Regions from separate parts of the Halomonas huangheensis genome, predicted to be linked through region 2. Evidence: riboswitches for the same ligand, from Rfam matches in the RefSeq annotation. Region 2 holds a riboswitch; the other holds the start of a gene.
What was found. Region 2 has a riboswitch for thiamine pyrophosphate ahead of tenA (thiaminase II). Riboswitches for the same ligand answer to the same signal wherever they lie in the genome.

Region 1: linked by a shared signal. The riboswitch ahead of AR456_RS03810 (sodium:solute symporter family transporter) and the one ahead of tenA (thiaminase II) in region 2 are both predicted to bind thiamine pyrophosphate.

What each region holds. Positions count from the first base shown of each region.
Region 1 is NZ_CP013106.1:832,429-835,816, reverse strand. Features, by position in the region: gene AR456_RS03815 (hypothetical protein) at 1-548, shown strand, start outside; gene AR456_RS03810 (sodium:solute symporter family transporter) at 579-1,967, opposite strand; TPP riboswitch at 1,958-2,060, opposite strand; gene AR456_RS03805 (CoA-acylating methylmalonate-semialdehyde dehydrogenase) at 2,441-3,388, opposite strand, start outside.
Region 2 is NZ_CP013106.1:3,078,545-3,081,932, forward strand. Features, by position in the region: gene mdoH (glucans biosynthesis glucosyltransferase MdoH) at 1-1,759, shown strand, start outside; TPP riboswitch at 1,888-2,040, shown strand; gene tenA (thiaminase II) at 2,116-2,784, shown strand; gene thiC (phosphomethylpyrimidine synthase ThiC) at 2,893-3,388, shown strand, end outside.

The DNA.
Region 1 (3,388 bases), 2.2 Mb from region 2:
CGGGTGACCAGTTGCGCGTGGACTTCCCGGAACACGCCGCCCGAGGCTACCTGCTGATGCGCGATGGCAAGGGCCACGTCGTCGCCAATATCAGCGGTCAGACCGTTGTACTCGGCATCCGCGACGTGCAGTCCATGCTCAGTCAGTTGGGCGGTGCTGATAGCTCTCAATTAGGCAGCTACCAGGCGCAGAGCGTGAACTCACTGACCGCCACAGGGGAAACCCAAACCGTGGCGGGTATTCTGGGAGAGGTGTATCAACTCGACTGGGTCAATAGTGATGGCGAAGTCCGTCAGGACCGTCTGGTCCTGAGCGCCGAGCAACCCGCTCAGGAACTGCTTGGCGTATTCGATCGCTATCAGCAGGTTCTGACCGGACATGCGGACCCGGTCGCCGCCACGCTCCGCGAACGCGGCATGGGTATCCTGCGCTTCGGCGACCGTTTCGAGGTGTCCTCGCTGTCCTCGGCAACCCCGGCCCCGGCCACCTTCGCACTACCCAGCCAGAGCGGTGGCCTGCAGGACCTGTTGCGCTCCGTGGTGCAGTAATACTGCAAGAGCAGCACCAGGGCGGCAGCATCAAGCTTCCTTCGGCTGCCCTTTGCTCAACAATGCCACACCGATGCTGACCAGTGTCGAGATCAGCAGTGCATAGACGAAAGGCGCCAACGTCGGGATGCCATCGGGGAAACTGGCGGCCAGCAACCCTGCCTGTGGCGATCCATGTGCCAGCCATCCCGGCACGATGGTCGCCACGAGTCCCGCAGCACCTCCCGCCATGGCTGCAGCAGGCACCATACGAGCCCAGAGCCCGAGCATGACCGGTACGACGATGGCGGCACACAACAGGTCCGCAATCAGGAACAGGCGCAACACTGATACGCCCTGCAGCGCCACCAGTACCACCGGCAACATGACCAGAACGGTGATCCAGCGGGCAGCCGTCAACGACATGCGGTTCGAGCCGCTACTGGACACCAGCAGTGATGCCAGCCCGTTCTGCAATGTATCGACACTGGAAGCGACCAGGGTCACTGCCAGCACCAACGCCAACAACGCCAGCCAGGCCGGTGCCGCCGAAAGCAAGGCAAAGAAGGGAATCGGCGGGCTCCCCAGTTCCAGTCCTGCCACAGCCGCCCACATGCCCAACGCACCAACCACTGCCACCACCACAACCGTGATACCGCCCCCCAGCCAGGCACCTCGCACCAGAGAGCGATCATCACGCGCGGCCCACAGACGCTGCCAATAGCCCTGATGAAAGAGGTTAGCGGCGGTGACCGCAATCACCAGCGTCAAAGCCACCGACAGGGCTGCCTCCGGCGGTGCTGACGACCAGGACTCAGTCACTGCCGGTGTCGGTAGACCGCTGCGCCACACGACTCCGACAACGATAACCAGCAGCATGATCAGCAACAGCGCCTGCCAACGGTCGGTGGCAAGGCTGGCACGCAAGCCGCCGATCGTGGTGTAGCACAGCGTCGATAGCGCCACCGCCAGAATGACCCAGACCCCAGGCACTTCCGACAACAGCTCAGTAATGGCACCAATGGCCGTCAACTCGGCAGCCAGGAAGCAGGCCATATAGAGAATGGAGATAAACGCGACACAGCGCTGAACAACGGCACCGTGACAATCCTGAGCGAATTCGGCAATGCTGCGTCCCTGTGGCAGACGCCGGCGGATTGCAGGACCGAACAGCCCCAGCACAATGAATGGCAGCGCGGAACCGACCGCATAACCGGCTACTGCCAACGGGCCGACAAAGGCACCGATTTCAGGAGGCGCGAATAGTATCCAGGCGCCCATGCCAGACGCGACAAAGGATAACGCCAAGGTGGTTGATGACTGGCTATTGCGCGCGGTCAGATAATCATCGGCCCGGGTTTCCGGGCGGCGGGCTGCCAACCCAAGCAGGATAAAACCAAGCAAAGCCGCCCCAAGGACGGCTATCGTCAAGTAGGTCATGGTCGCTCTTCCTCCGCCGGTATCAACCGGATCAGGTTCCAGGGTCAGCACGGTGGCTTTCTCAGTCCCTTCGGGACTCCCCTGGCGACAGAATCGAATTGTCAGTTCACTCCATGCATAAGCATGAATTCATATGCCTGGAGGCATACATCTCGACGGTTCTTGTCGAACACACCAGACAGCGTTTCTGGTATATCTGCCCACCTGTGTCAAACGCCGGGCAGACATAATGAAACCGCCCGTCGATGCTACCATCACCAGCCGAGAGCTACGAGCCTCGAGCTTTGCAGTGCCGCTCCTTGGCTCACAGGTAAAAGCCGCGGAGCGGGGTGACTTTCTTACTTCCTGCTTCTCATTTCTTGCTTCTCACCTCTTACTTCTCACCTCTTACTTCTCACCTCTTACTTCTCACCTCTTACTTCTCACCTCTCACCTCTCACCTCTTACAACCCACACGGCTCGTCGCTCGTCGCTCACAACGATATCGTGCTATTGATGCCGCTGGAGACATTCTCCGGTTCGAACCAGCGAGCAGTGACTGTCTTGGTCTGGGTCCAGAACTGGATGGCCTGCTTGCCGTTGGGGCCCAGGTCGCCCAGTTTCGAGCCCCGCGATCCCGTGAAACTGAACCATGCCACCGGCACCGGGATCGGTACGTTGATACCGACCTGACCAACATCGATATGGGTCTCGAAACGCCGCGCTACCCATCCGGAGCTGGTAAAGATCGACGTGCCATTGCCATTGGGGTTGGCATTGATGAAAGCAATCGCTTCATCCAGCGTCTCGACTTCCACCACACAGAGTACCGGCCCGAAGATCTCCTCACGATAGACAGTCATGTCGGCAGTCACGCCGGAAAACACTGTCGGGCCAACGAAGTTGCCCTCTGGATATCCCTCGACCTTACAGTTGCGCCCATCCACCAGTAGTTTCGCACCTTCGCGCTCGCCATCAGCGATCAACGATTCGACCCGCGCCTTCGCCTGGGGTGACACCAACGGTCCCAGATCTGCTTGTCGATCAGTACCTGGCCCCACTTTCATACCCTGCGCTCCAGCGACGATGTCTTCCAACCACTGGCGAGCCTCGCCGACCAGCACCACCACTGAGTTCGCCATGCAACGCTGCCCTGCCGCACCAAACGCCGAGCCGAGCAGATTATTGATCGACTGGCTGCGATTGGCATCCGGCATGACCACGCAATGGTTCTTGGCGCCCATCATTGCCTGGCAACGCTTGCCGGTCTCACCGGCACGACGATAGATCTGAGTACCCACCTGGGTCGAGCCGATGAACGATACTGCCTTGATATCCGGGTGCTCGCAGAGCCGATTGGCAACCTCGGGTCCACCATGCACCACGTTGAGCACACCCGCAGGCACACCAGCCTCCAACGCCAATTCCACCAGACGCATGGT
Region 2 (3,388 bases):
TTGGATCACGATGGCCTTCTGGAGTGCCGTAATAGGCTTCGTGCTCAACCTGCTTGGTCTGGATCCACTGTCGTTGCGCCGCCGTCCACAGGGTCCCATGCGGCCAGTAGACTCGGAGTCTCGTACAGCGCTGGTAATGCCGATACATAACGAAGACGTGGCTCGTGTGGCCGCCGGACTCGAAGCCACCTGCCGCGACCTGCCCCGCGCAACTCCCGGTATGCAGATCGAAGCCTTCGTGCTCAGTGACAGCACCGACAGTGACATCGTTGCCCAGGAAAAGGCAGCTTTCGCCGAGCTGCAGCAACGCCTCGCGGACCATTGCCGAGTGCACTATCGCCACCGCAACAGCAATCAGGGTCGCAAGGCCGGTAATCTCGGTGATTTCTGCGAGCGTTGGGGCGCCCATTATGACTTCATGCTGGTACTGGATGCCGACAGCCTGATGAGTGGCGACTGCATCATCGAGTTGATCGACGAGATGATGGCCAATCCGCGTCTCGGGCTGTTGCAGACCGTGCCGATTCCGGTCCGTCAGCATAGCCTGTTCGGCCGCGCCAACCAGTTTGCCGCCTCGCTGTATTCTCCTATGCTCGCCACAGGGCTGAGCTTCTGGCACACCACGGCGGCCAACTATTTCGGGCACAACGCCATCATTCGTGTGGAAGCCTTCACCAACCATTGCGGTCTGCCAGAGCTGACCGGCAAGCCACCGCTGGGTGGCGATATTCTCAGCCATGACTTCGTCGAGGCGGCGCTGCTGCGCCGTGCCGGCTGGCAGGTGCGGATGCGCACTGACCTGCGCGGCAGCTACGAGGAAATGCCCAGCCATGTGCTTGATTACGCGAAGCGTGACCGTCGCTGGGTTCAGGGCAATCTACAGCACCTGCGTCTACTGCACGGCCATGGCCTGCACTTTCTCAGCCGACTGCACTTCTTCTGTGGCGCGCTGGCTTATCTATCCTCACTGGTATGGCTGTCGATCCTGGTCATCAGCACCATCGATGCCCTGATTCGAGCACTGGTGCCGCCCAACTTCTTCACCTCCAGTTCCCAGTTGTTTCCCAACTGGCCGATAGCACCACCCAACCTGATCATGCCCTTGCTGATCGGTACTCTGGCGATGCTGCTGATGCCCAAGGTACTCGGGCTGATCCTTGGCTTGATTCGTGAGCCACAAGCCTATGGTGGCCGCTTCAAACTGTTCATCAGTATGTTGCTGGAAAGCTCGTTCGCCATGCTGATCGCACCGATGATGATGGTCTTCCATAGCCGCTTCGTTCTCCAGGTGCTGACCGGCCGTACCGTAGCCTGGGACTCTCAGTCTCGAGAGGGACGTGCTCTACCCTGGCGGGAGGTCTGGCGACACAGCTGGTTGTGGGCCTTGATTGGCGCTGTCTGGGCACTCGCCACCTGGCGTTACACGCCGCAATTCTTCCTGTGGCTGACGCCGGTCTGGCTGGGTCTGGTGCTTGCCGCTCCGCTGATACGCTGGAGCAGCAGCCTTACCATTGGTCGACGCCTGGCCCGCGCAGGCTTGTTGAAGGTGCCGGAAGAGACCCAGCCTCCAGCGGTGGTGGCAGAACTCGACATTACCGAACTGCCTGCTCCGGGTGCAGAACCCGCAACGCCACCCGAAGAAGTGCCACATGAAATGCCGGTACAGTCCTTTAGCCGGCCCAACGGCACCGATGTTCCGGCCTGGTATGAGGAACGGCGCCGGATGCGTGCCAACAAGCCCCACTCCATGAAACCCTGAAACCCGACGCAACCGGGTATCCGCTGGCAGGGGAGAGACGTCCCCCTGCCGAGCCAACCTCCCTTCTGGCCCATTTGTGCACGCAATGGGCTTTTATCTGCCGATACTCAGGTGCTATGCTGCCCTCGACACGCTTGACGGGGTGCCGGTCAATCCGGCTGAGATGGCGCAGGTCATTCGGCATGTAGATCAATATCCTGCATGGCTGAATGCTCGCAGCGCTGGTCCCGTGGAACCTGATCCGGTTGATACCGGCGTAGGGAATCGAGCGGTGGCTGGCGCTGGTCGTATTCCCTCTGCGCTGCCCTCCTCCTTCTCTCGAACGCCCTCTCCGGATCATTGATACCGGAGGACATATGGGTTATCGCTTCAACGACCTGGTCGATGCCTGCCACGATGAGTGGACGGCCTACATCGAGCATGATTTCGTGACTCAATTGGGCCGCGGAAGCCTGTCGCAAGACAGTTTTCGCCACTACCTGAAGCAGGATTATCTGTTCCTGATCCAGTTCTCTCGCGCCTATGCGCTGGCGGCCTACAAGAGCCACTCGCTCGACGAGTTGCGCAGTGCCTTCGAAGGTTTGAAGATCATTCTCGACACCGAGATGCAGCTGCATCTCGATTACTGCGCCGAGTGGGGGATCACACAACACCAACTGGAAAACCTCCCCGAAGCCAGAGCCACCCTCGCCTATACCCGCTATGTGCTGGACGCCGGAGCCCGTGGCGACCTACTCGACCTGCGTGTCGCGCTGGCCCCGTGCATGATCGGCTACGCCGATATCGCTCTGTGGCTGAACGAACAGGACTTCACCCAGCGCGGCAATGCCAACCCCTTCGACGCCTGGATCGCCATGTATCTGAGCGAGGAGTTCCAACAGGCCGCTCATCACGAACGAGTCTGGCTGGATGAGCAACTCCGCCAACTCCCCGACGCCCATTTCCAGCGCCTGGCGCTGCTGTTTCGCGACGCCACACGCCTGGAGCGCGACTTCTGGCAGATGGGGCTCGACCTCAGCGACTGAGAATGTTTCAGCACCGAGCGACGAGCCGCGGGCTTCTGGCTCTTACCTCTTCGCTCTTACCTCTTGACTCTTGATACATACAACCATAACGAATGAGGAGAACGCCCCATGACCCGTACCCACCACTTCCTGGCCGAGACCGCCAGTGTCGATGAAGCCGCGATCAAACCCTTGCCGGGGTCACGCAAGGTGCATGTCGAGGGCTCACGTCCCGACATTCGCGTGCCGTTTCGAGAGATCAGTCTGTCGCCGACCAAAACCTCGGGAGAGGATGAGCAGAATCCGCCGTTACTGGTCTACGACACATCGGGTCCCTACACCGACCCGGAAATCAGTGTCGACCTGCGCAAGGGGCTGCCGGAGCTGCGGCGAACCTGGATCGACGAGCGTGACGATTGTGAATGGTTGGACGGCCCGACCTCCGATTATGGCCGCCGCCGTGCCGCTGACCCCATGTTGGCCCAGTTGCGCTTCGACCTGACACGCACCCCTCGTCGCGCACGCCCCAATGCCGATGGCAGCGCCGGCAACGTCAGCCAGTTGCACTATGCTCGTCGCGGGATCGTCACTCCTGAGATGGAGTACATTGCGATTCGCGAGAATC